Regions from separate parts of the Streptomyces sp. NPDC021212 genome, predicted to be linked through region 1. Evidence: riboswitches for the same ligand, from Rfam matches in the RefSeq annotation. Region 1 holds a riboswitch; the other holds the start of a gene.
What was found. Region 1 has a riboswitch for thiamine pyrophosphate ahead of ACH4SI_RS02715 (purine-cytosine permease family protein). Riboswitches for the same ligand answer to the same signal wherever they lie in the genome.
Positions count from the first base shown of each region.

Region 2: linked by a shared signal. The riboswitch ahead of thiC (phosphomethylpyrimidine synthase ThiC) and the one ahead of ACH4SI_RS02715 (purine-cytosine permease family protein) in region 1 are both predicted to bind thiamine pyrophosphate.

Region 1 covers NZ_JBIRPZ010000001.1:691,924-697,647, reverse strand. The annotation lists gene ACH4SI_RS02725 (serine hydrolase domain-containing protein) at 1-937, opposite strand, end outside; gene ACH4SI_RS02720 (APC family permease) at 1,051-2,667, opposite strand; gene ACH4SI_RS02715 (purine-cytosine permease family protein) at 2,736-4,142, opposite strand; TPP riboswitch at 4,134-4,227, opposite strand; gene ACH4SI_RS02710 (triphosphoribosyl-dephospho-CoA synthase) at 4,240-5,115, opposite strand; gene ACH4SI_RS02705 (IlvD/Edd family dehydratase) at 5,179-5,724, opposite strand, start outside.
Region 2 covers NZ_JBIRPZ010000004.1:289,370-295,093, reverse strand. The annotation lists gene ACH4SI_RS12770 (SsgA family sporulation/cell division regulator) at 267-701, shown strand; gene ACH4SI_RS12765 (YibE/F family protein) at 726-2,174, opposite strand; TPP riboswitch at 2,244-2,360, shown strand; gene thiC (phosphomethylpyrimidine synthase ThiC) at 2,353-4,122, shown strand; gene ACH4SI_RS12755 (flavoprotein) at 4,735-5,298, opposite strand; gene ACH4SI_RS12750 (helix-turn-helix domain-containing protein) at 5,432-5,724, shown strand, end outside.

The DNA.
Region 1 (5,724 bases):
CCGCCTGCATGTCCTCGGTGTCCGCGGTCATGGCGACCACCGCGTCGTGTTCGGGCAGCACCAGGCAGAACTGCCCGTAGGCCCCGTCGCCACGGTAGCCGTGACGGGATCGCCAGAACTGGAATCCGTACCCCTGCTGCCAGTCGGACACCGCGCCCTCCGCGGTGCCGTCCGCGTTGTCGATCTGCGCCCGGGTCGCCTCTGCCACCCAGGACGCGGGCAGCAGTTGGCGGCCCTCCCAGACCCCGTTGCCGAGGTACAGCAGGCCCAGCCGGGCGAGGGCGTCCGTGGTGGCATACATGCCGCTGAAGCCGAGGTCGCGGCCGGGCGGACGTTGGATCCAGGCCGTCTCGCCGATCCCCAGCGGGTCGAACAGCCGCGGCCGCAGATAGTCGGTGAGCGACTGCCCGGTCACGCGCTGGACGATCGCGGCGAGGCTGTACGTGGCGGGCTGGTTGTAGGCGAAGACGGTGCCCGGGTCGCGGTCGGGCGGGGTCAGCAGGAACCCGCGCACCGGCTCGGCCGGGTCGCGGGCGAACGCCTGCTCCCGGGTCTCGGCCAGATGCCCGCTGGCCATGGCCGCGACGTGCCGTACGAGCATGGCCCGGCTACGCGGGTCGGTGATGTCGCCCTCGAACTCGGGGAAGTAGGAGATCACCGGGTCGTCGAGGCTCATCAGCCCCTCGGCCACCGCGAATCCGGCCGCCGTCGAGGTGAAGCTCTTGCTGATGGAGTAGAGCAGATGCGGCCGGTCCGCGGTGTACGGCGCCCACCAGCCCGAGGCGACCACATGGCCATGACGCACGATCATCAGGCTGTGCGGCTCGATGCCGGGCGCCGCCTCCAGCGCGTCGAGGAACGCGCCGACACCTCGCGCGTCCACGCCCTGCGCGGCAGGTGTGCTCTCGGGCAGGGGGTGAGCACTCCGAGCACTCATCGCGCCTCATCCTCCAAATGCGGTGGGTCGTGCACGGCCGGTAGTGCTGCGATCATGGACGAAGAAGCCGCACCGCGCCAGAGTGCCTTCCGGCCCCCTGGAGACCTGGCTGCTCAGACCGGCGGCGCCGTGGGCAGTGCCTCCGCCGCCCCCGTCCCGAGGTGCGCGACGCCCGAGCGCACCGCCCACGCGAACACACCGAGCGCGAGGGCGCCCACCGCGACCGTGTCGTACGGCGCCGACAGACGGCCCGAACCGCCGAAGCTGCCGAGCCACGACAGCAGGGTCAGCGCGGCGAGGTGGAACACCAGCCACGCGCCGTGCCGCAGCTCGCCGAGTCCCCCGGTGCCGCCACGCCGCTGGAGCAGGAACAGCGGGACCCCGGCCAGGACGAGCGGCAGGGCGAGCCGCAGGTCGTCCCAGCCGGACCAGAACACGAACTCGCTGGCCACGACGAAGCTGAGGGGAGCGATCCAGCGCACCCCCGCCACCTGCCCTTCCGCCCGGGGCACTCCCCGCTCCCGGTCGTGTGCCCGGAACACCGCGACGGCCACCGCCGAGGCCGCGTAGATGAGCAGATACATGTCCCCCATCACGCTCACGATGTCCTGCCAGCCACCGAACGGCAGCATGAAGATCACGATGACCGCGAGGTTGAGCAGCAGCGCGCGGTGTGCCATGCCGGAGCGGGGGTCGATGCGCATGAAGAAGCGCGGCAGCAGGCCGTTCTTGGCCAGGGCGTAGGTGTGCCGGGCGTTGATCGCCACCCCGACGTAGGCGGAACCGCCCGGGGAGATCACGGCGTCGGCGTACAGCAGCGTGGCCAGCCAGTGCAGATTGAGGATGAGGGCGAGCTGGCCGAACGGCGACTCGAAGTTGACTCCCTGCCAGCCGTCGCCCAGCGCGGAGTCCGGCACCGTGTAGAGGAACGCCAGCTGGAGCCCGAGGTAGACCAGCACGGCCAGGCCGATCCCGGTGAGCACCGCGGCCGGTACGGAACGGCGCGGATTGCGGGCCTCGCCGGAGAAGTCCAGCGGGGCCTGGAAGCCGTTGACGGAGTACACGATGCCACCGCCGGCGAGGGCGGTGAGGCACGCCGCGTAGCCGTACGGTGCGAAGCCGCCGTGTTCGGTGAGGCGCCCGGAGTGGGTGCCCGACAGGAACAGCGCGACGACGGTGACGACGGGGACGATGACCTTGAACACCGACACCAGGTTGTTGAGCCGGGCGAATATCCGCACGGCGAACCAGTTGAGCGCGGTGAGCAGCACGCTCAGTCCGACGGCCACGCCGAGGCCCGGGAGGGTGAGGCGGCCGCCGTCGTAGAGCCCCGGCAGATAGTGCGCGGCGTACTGCATGATCGCGCTGATTTCCGCGGCCGTGCCGCCCACGGACAGCACGACGGACCAGCCGACCATCGTGCCGACCAGCCGCCCGCTCGCGTACAGCGGCCACCGCACGGTGCCTCCGCCCTCCGGGCGGGTGGCGCCCAGCTCCACCATGACCAGGGCGATCAGGGCGCACAGCGCCCCCGCGGCGATCCAGGACAGCAACGCGGCGGGTCCGGCGGTCTGGGCGGCGTACAGGGCCGCGAACAGCCAGCCGGACCCGAGGATGTTGGAGAACCCGATCGCGGTCAGGCCCCAGAAGCCGAGGTCCTTGTGGAGTCTGCGCTCCTCGGCGAGGACCGCCGGGGCGGCGATGGACTCCACCGGCTGGTTCTGCGGCACGTGGCACGTCTCCTCGGGTAGTGCGTAACCTGGCGAAGCCCCCAGGGTGCCACGGCCGCCGCCGTGCCTCAGTGGGTGGTGCGGCGCCGTGCCCTGAGCGGGACGTAGACGAGGAGCGCCGCGAGGAAGGCGGCGTAGTACGCGAGGTCGGCGCCGTGCAGCGCGGCGGCCACCGGGCCCGTGTAGAGGCTGGTGTCCATGAACGGCACCGCCGCGGCGAAGGCGGCGCCGAACGCCAGCAGGGCGGGCCACCACGGCTGCGGGCGGGCGCTCTCGGCGGCCAGGTCGACCGGCGCGCCGCCCCGGGTCCGGGCGCGGACGAACCAGTCGACGGCCACGATCGCGACGAAGCCGGGAATCCAGTAGCCGACGAACAGCAGCACGTTCTGGAAGCGGGCGGTGGTGTCGGCGGCGTGCATCCACAGCACCAGCGGGAAGCCGAGCGCGGCGGCGAGGGCCGCGGCCAGGGGGCGGGGGATGCGAACACCGGCGGTCTGCAGGGCCAGTGAGCCGCTGTAGTCGTTCATGGCGTTGCTGCACAGGGCGGCCAGCGCCACGGCCAGCAGTCCGAACGCGCCGAGCGCCCCGCCGCCCAGGGCCGTATCGACGCCACGGGCGGTCTGGTCGGTGAAGACGGAGGCTCCCCACAGCCCGAGCGCCTGGACGGCCACGAAGGACACGGTGACGCCGAGCAGAGTGCACCAGAACATGCCGACCCGGGAGGTGGCGCGGGGCAGATAGCGGCTGAAGTCGCTGGCGTACGGCGCCCACGACAGCGCCAGGCTCAGGGCGATCGTGCTGGTCAGGACGAAGGCGCCGAGGCGGTCGGCGCCGTGGGCCGATCCGGTGGCGGCGGGGTGGACGCCGCCCTGCAACTTGACGGCCAGGGCGGCGAACGCGGCAGCGAGGACGAAGGTCATCAGCTTCTGCATCCGGTGGATGGCCTCGTAGCCGAGCACCCCGAGCGCTCCCTGGGCGGCCATCATGATCAGCACACCCAGCCAGAACGGCAGGCCGCACAGCCGGGCCAGGGCGTCACCGCCGAACAGGCCGATGAGCGCGTCCCAGGCGACCGAGGACAGCCACTGCAGAACACCCGGCACGGCGACCCCCCGGCCGAAGGCCAGCCGCGCCAGCGGCAGCTGCCCGGCCCCGGTCAGACTGCCCCAGGTGCCCAGATACGCGGTGGGCACGGCGCCGATGAGGGTGCCCAGGACGACGGCGGCCAGCGCGGTGGCGAAGTCCAGGCCGAGGGAGATCCCGACGGTGCCGGTGAACACACCGGTCATGGTCAGGTTCGGGGCGAACCACACGGTGAACAGGCGCCCCGGCCCGCCGTAGCGGTGGCTCTCCGGAACCGGCGCGATACCGCGCGCCTCGACGCGCAGATCGCCGGGCGCGGTGGGCATCCGCCCGTCGAAGACGGATTCCGCGCCGGTGGGTGCCGGGTCGGTGGCAGCATGCGGCAAACGCATCGATGACATCCCTCCGCCAGTGCTAACTGGTTCAGGTTCGACGGGTGTGATCTCAGCCCCGCGTGGGGCACCCCGTGTCGGTTGGAGCGCCCCCAGGCTAACCCCTCGCCGCGTGGACCCGGTCCTGGGGACGGGTCCGGGCCGGCAGCGCGTCCAGGAACAGCGCCCCGGCCAGCAGCGCGGCGCTTCCGCGGGGCGCGATGCCCGTCTCGCGCAGCTCGGCGTCCAGGGTGGCGAGGGCGGCGGCGCCCCGGGCCGTCGCGGTGCCGCCCGCCTCCAGCACACCGCGCGCCCCGTCCTGCACCCGCCGGAGGGCGGGCGGGCCCGCCCGGTACAGCGGCCCGGTGTCCTGGAGGGTGCTCATCACGGTGAGCAGCGCGTCGAGCCGCGCCTGTGTCTCGGTGGCGCCCGCGGCCCGCGCCGTCGCCAGGGCGTCCAGGGCGCGGCGTACGTGCGGGAAGGCGGCCCGCGCCTCGCCGCGCGCACCCGCCGCGCCATAGGTGGCGGACACCTGCGAGCCCGCCGAGGGCTTGCGCGGGGCGCCGCGGTCGGTGTGGGCGGCGAGCTGCCGGGCGGTGGCGGTCAGCTCCCGGGGCGCGGCGCCGGGTTCCAGGGCGGCGGCCGCCACCAGCAGCCCCAGCACCCACAGCGCCCCGTGGTGCAGGCGTCCGGTGACCGGGCCGCCACCGGCCCGCGCCATGGTCCACTCGGCGCAGCGGCCGATGGCGCCCAGCTCCTCGCGGAGCGCCCGCGTCGGCTCGCCGGGGCGGCGGGCGGCGGCCGCCATGGCGGCGAACCCGGGCGCCAGCGACTTGGCCGACCAGCGCAGCGCGAGCAGATCGGTGCCGGTGGCGCGGGCCTGGAGGTCACGGGTGTCCGCGAGGCCCGGTTTGGGGGTCAGCTCCGCCTGGGAGATCAGGGCTCGTACGGCGGTCTGCGCCAGTGCCTCGTCCGTGGAGCGCGTCGTGGGCATGCCCGGAGAGTAAGCGGCGAACCTTTCCCGGACCTGGGTCGTTCCTGTGATCCCGCTGTGTGCTCAATGCGATTCCCTGGCGACGAAGGATCCGCGGGTGCCGACGAGGAAGTCCAGGCCCGCGCCGCGGTCGGCCTGTTCGACGTGGTCGCGGTAGATCTGCTCCCATCCACCGGTGGCCGGTGGCGCGGCGGCGGTCACCGGTTGCCGTGCGGCGAGTTCCTCGTCCGGTACGTCCAGCCGCAAGTGCCGCCGCTCGACGTCCAGTTCTATCCGGTCGCCGGTGCGCACCAGCCCCAGCGGGCCGCCCGCCGCTGACTCGGGCGCGATGTGCAGGACAACGGTGCCGAAGGCGGTTCCGCTCATCCGGGCGTCGCTGATCCGCACCATGTCCCGCACTCCGGCCCGCAGCACCGCGGGCGGCAGCGGCATGTTCCCCACCTCGGGCATGCCGGGGTAGCCGCGCGGTCCGCAGCCGCGCAGGACCAGCACATCGGAGGCGTCGACCTCCAGGTCCGGGTCGTCGATCCGGGCCTTGAAGTCCTCGATCCCGTCGAACACCACGGCGCGGCCCCGGTGGCGCAGCAGTCCCGGTGTCGCGGCGGCCGG
Region 2 (5,724 bases), on a different contig from region 1:
TCCCCATCTCGGCGTCTGCCTCGCAACAACACCCCGGGGGTGCCTGTTGACGACAGCGAACATCGACACGGCCGCTGAACCGGCCCTGATCGCCCGCGCACCGGGCCGGCGTCGCCCGGCCCCGTGGGTTCCACCACTTCCACCACGGCAACACTGGCCATTTCCGTTCCCTCACATGAGGCAAAGCGACTCCGCCCCGCAGTCGAGTCGCTACGCTCCAGAGTCGGCCAAGTCTGAACTACCCGGGGCGGCGAACGATGCGTGACATGCGTGACACAGTCCAGGCGGAAGTGACGATGACCTTTCTGGTCTCGCAGGAACTGTCCTTCCGGATCCCGGTCGAGCTGTCGTACGACAGCGGCGATCCCTACGCGGTCGAGATCACCTTCCACCTGCCCGGCGACGCGCCGGTGAGCTGGGCCTTCGCCCGTGAGCTGCTGCTGGACGGGCTGAGCAAACCCTCCGGCGAGGGCGATGTGCGGATCGCACCGGCCTCGCCCGAAGGGCTCTCGGACGTGTTCATCAGACTGCAGGTGGGGTCCGAGAGGGCCCTGTTCCGGGCCGGGGCGGCGCCGCTGGTGGCCTTCCTGGACCGTACGGACCGGCTCGTCCCGTTCGGTGAGGAGCCCGCGGCCTGCGATCCGGTCGGCGATCTCGACGCCGAACTGGACCGCATCCTGGCCGAGGACCGATACGCGTAGCGCCGATGCGCGCCGGTACGCGCGTCAGCGTGCGCGCGCCCGGCGGCGCCGCCCGCGCCCCCGACCGCCACCGCTCGCCCCGCTGCCGCTCGTCCCGCCACCGCTTGCCCCGCCGTCGTCCGGCGTGTGGTCCGCGGAGACGACCAGGACGGCCAGCGCCGTGGTCACCGGCACCGAGGCGACCAGCCCGATGCTGCCCACCAGCGTGCGGACGATCTCCTGCGCGACGATCTCGCTCGTCGCCACCGTTCCCACCCCGCTGTCCGCGATCGAGAAGAGGAGCAGCAACGGAAGCGAGGCGCCCGCGTACGCCAGCACCAGGGTGTTCACGACGGACGCGATGTGGTCCCGCCCGATGCGCATCGCGGCCGCGTAGAGCTTGCGCCGGCTCGCCGTGGGGTCGGCTTCCCGCAACTCCCACACCGCCGAGGTCTGGGTGACTGTCACATCGTCCAGCACGCCCAGCGAACCGATGATCACCCCGGCCAGCAGCAGGCCCTTGATCTCGATGTTGGGGTAGAGGCCGTGCACCAGCCCGGTCTGGTCGTCGGTGTTGCCGGTCAGCGACGCCCAGCCGATGAACAGCGAGCCGAGCACCCCGATCAGCAGCAGCGAGACCAGGGTGCCGAGCACCGCGACCGAGGTCCGGGCGCTCAGCCCATGGCACATGTAGAGCGCGAGCAGCATGATCGCGCTGCCCCCGACGACCGCGACCACCAGCGGATTCGAGCCCTGGAGTATCGCCGGGAGGATGAACAGCGTCAGCACCCCGAAGCTGATGGCCAGCGCCACCAGCGCGAAGACGCCGCGCAGCCGGCCGACGGCCACGACCACGAGCGCGAACACCCCGGCGAGCAGGGCCATCGGGAACGAGCGGTTGATGTCCGAGACCGAATACTGGAGGTTCTTCGGCGCCTTGGGCGCGTAGGCCAGCTTCAGCTCCTGCCCGGCGCTGAACTTCCGTGAGGCGTTCGGCTGGACGATTTCAGGGAACGTGCGGCCTTTGTCCTTGCCCGAGGTGACCTCGATGGTGGCCCTCTCGCAGACGCTCTTCCCACCGCCGCTCCCGCCCCCCGCGGCCCCGCTCGCCCCGCCCGTGCCGCCGCCGGGCGCCGGGGCGGCGCCCTGCTGACCCGGTTCGGTGGGCGCCTGCGGCTGCGCGTTGACGTCGGCGCAGTCGACCTCCGCCACCTTCACCACCCGCCCGGCGACCGTCTCCTGGTCGAATCCGAGCCCGCTGCGGCCGTGGGTGGTGTGCTCGGGGCCGTCCGGCCACAGCGCGACCAGCCCGGCGACCACGGCGACGGTGAAGGGGATGAGCACCACCGCGATGATCTTGCGGAGGCGGGTGGAGACGGGGGTGGCCGGGCCGTGCGAGTGGGCGTGGCTGTGGCCGTGCGCGTGGCCATGGCCGGGGGCCTGGCCGGACGGGTGGGGCTGCTCGGGCGGATGGTCATGCTGTGTCGCGGTCACCGTCGCATCATCGCAAGAGCGCGAGGCCCCCTGTTCAGGTATGCGGGTAAACAGTTAGCGTGGGGACGCCTTTGCAATCGCGGGAGCTCGGAGCACCGGGCTGAGAGGGCGCTGACGCGACAGCTGCGCCGACCGCTGAACCTGGTACCGGGTAATGCCGGCGTAGGGAGTGGGTCTCATGACTCAGCAGGATGCACACATGCGCGAAAATGCTGCCGATTTCGGCTGGCACAAGGGATATGTCACGGGTTCCCGCCCGGACATCCAGGTCCCGGTTCGCCGCGTCCACCTCACCAATGGCCAGGACGTGACGCTGTACGACACGTCCGGCCCGTACACCGACCCCCACATCGACACCGACGTCCGCCGTGGCCTCGCGCCACTGCGGCAGAACTGGATCATCGCCCGAGGCGATACCGAGGAGTACTCCGGCCGTCCGGCCCGGCCCGAGGACGACGGGATCAAGCACACCGCCCCCCGCGGTGGCCTGCGCAACCTCGACGCGGTCTTCCCCGGACGGCCGCGCCAGCCCCGCCGGGCCCGCGACGGGGAGGCCGTCACCCAACTCGCCTACGCCCGCCGGGGGGAGGTGACGGCGGAGATGGAGTACGTGGCGCTCCGCGAGAACGTCTCCCCCGAGGTGGTCCGCGAGGAGATCGCGGCGGGCCGGGCCGTCCTGCCCGCCAACGTCAACCACCCGGAGATCGAGCCGATGATCATCGGCAAGCGATTCCTGGTGAAGGTCAACGCCAACATCGGCAACTCCGCCGTCACCTCGTCCATCGAGGAGGAGGTCGAGAAGATGACCTGGGCGTCCCGCTGGGGCGCCGACACGGTCATGGACCTCTCGACCGGCCGCAACATCCACACCACCCGGGAGTGGGTGCTGCGCAACTCCCCGGTGCCGATCGGCACCGTGCCGCTCTACCAGGCGCTGGAAAAGGTCGACGGCAAGGCCGAGGAGCTGACCTGGGAGGTCTACAAGGACACCGTCATCGAACAGGCCGAGCAGGGCGTCGACTACATGACGGTGCACGCGGGCGTACGGCTGCCGTACGTCCCCCTGACCGCCCGCCGCAAGACCGGCATCGTCTCCCGCGGCGGCTCGATCATGGCCGCCTGGTGCCTGGCCCACCATCAGGAGTCGTTCCTCTACACCCACTTCGAGGAGCTGTGCGACATCCTCGCGGCGTACGACGTCACCTACTCGCTGGGTGACGGGCTGCGCCCCGGATCCATCGCCGACGCCAACGACGAGGCCCAGTTCGCGGAGCTGCGCACGCTCGGCGAACTCAACCGGATCGCCAAGGAGCACGGCGTCCAGACGATGATCGAGGGCCCGGGACACGTCCCGATGCACAAGATCAAGGAGAACGTCGACCTCCAGCAGGAGATCTGCGAGGAGGCCCCCTTCTACACCCTGGGCCCCCTCACCACGGACGTCGCGCCCGCCTACGACCACATCACCTCGGGCATCGGCGCCGCGATGATCGCCTGGTGGGGCACGGCGATGCTCTGCTACGTCACCCCCAAGGAGCACCTGGGTCTGCCGGACCGCGACGACGTGAAGACCGGCGTGATCACCTACAAGATCGCCGCCCACGCCGCCGATCTGGCCAAGGGCCACCCCGATGCCCAGGCATGGGACGACGCGCTCTCCGACGCGCGCTTCGAGTTCCGCTGGGAGGACCAGTTCAACCTGGCCCTCGACCCGGACACGGCGCGCTCGTTCCACGACGAGACGCTTCCGGCGGAGCCCGCCAAGACGGCGCACTTCTGCTCCATGTGCGGGCCCAAGTTCTGCTCGATGAAAATTAGCAGAAGCATCACAGAGCAGTTCGGCGGCGACGCCGATGCGACGCCCGAGGAGATCGAGGCGGGGATGCTCCAGAAGTCCAGGGAGTTCGCCGAGGCGGGTAACCGCGTCTATCTGCCGCTCGCGGACTGATCTGCTGCCCATGCGAGTGAGCGATGGAGGCTTCTTAACGTGCTTCCATCGCTCACTGCTACATGGCCGGAGGTGCCTTAGCCGAGGGCCGCACTGGGGTCGTCGAGAGCGCGTCGCGCGAGGGTGCGGAACTCACTCATACAGACGCTGACGGGCGGTGTGTGCCCTCGGCGTCCTTGAGGCCGGGGAGGCCGGAGGTGGGGGGGTCCCCTGGCGTCGTTCAGGGCGGGGTTCATGGCAGCGTCTTGTGTCCAAGATCCACAGTTGGAGGTGTCGAGTAAGCGTGGCTGCTGCTTCTGCCACATCTGTTGGGCCCTCGACCTGCACCTCTGAAGTTCTGAACTTCGCCCCTCGTCTGGCGAGGCGAGTTTGTGGGCGCGGGCAGCGAGCGAGTTGTAGTCAGTGGCAACGCTGATGAATGTCGCGTAAGCCTCTTTTCGACCCTGCCGCCGCCAGTGTTCATGTTGACTGCTGCGCTGCGTTCCGCTGGTGTGCCTGGCTGCACGAACAGCTCCCAACGCTCCGAGCGCAGCGGCAACTACCGCTGCTCCAGCAGCAATTACGGCCGTGCCTCCGATACTCATGGCACGGATTGTCTCAGCAGTGGCTGGCTCACCGTCGATCAGCATCCTGCTGGTCGAGCGCTGATGCGGCCGCGTCCAGGGCCAAGTGCCACGGGTAGCTGTCCGGCCGACCTTTGCCCGGCTCGTTGGGTACGAATCCGCCTTCCCCGTACAGCACGCGCACCCCCATCGCGCGGAGTGTGGCAAGGCTGGTGTCGAACTGGGTGTGCTGGACGTAGGCGGCGTTGACGCATGGCATGGTCACGGTGGGGATGCCCTTGCCGATGGCCTCGGCCACGAATCCGACGATGAACTTCTCGGTGATCCCTAGGGCCCACTGGTTGATCGTGTTGAAGGTGGCTGGCGCCAGGACCGCGACATCGGCGGGGGGCCATGCGTCGGGCTCTCGGGGCAGCTTGTACTGGCTGCGTACCGGGTGCCCGGTCAGCTCCTCCAAGGCTGGCAGTTCGTCGTCAAGCCAGCGTGCGGCCGTGGGGGTCAATCCGAGGCAGACATCCCAGTCGGCCGCCTGCGCTCGTTCGATGACGCCAGCGATGTGCAGGACAGGCGGGGCGGCGCTGCCGAACAGGTAGAGGACAGGGTTCGCGGTCATGCGGGCAGTCCACCGTGTGGCACGCCCCATCCGCAAACTTCGCCCGCCTCGGCGTTGAGATCGTTGTTCACGGTCTTCTGCCGTGGCCGAGCGGGTAGCGTCTCCGTTGAGTGAGTCACGAAAGGGAGGCTGTATGCCGTTCCCCGACGACGAGCACCCGGGCGCTCGGATCGCACATCACCGGAAACGGGCTGGGCTGACTCAGCGTGGGTTGGCTCAGAAGATCCCCTACTCCTACAGCCTCCTCACCCAAGTCGAATCCGGGCACAAGCCAGCCAGCCCCGACCTGGTGGCCGCTGTGGCGAAAGCGCTGTGCATCGACGTGACCGCGCTGACCGGCCAGCCCTACGTCACCGAGCTACAACAGGACCGCTTGGCCTCGCTGGTCCGCCCGATCCGTGAAGCCCTCGACCTTTACGACCTGGG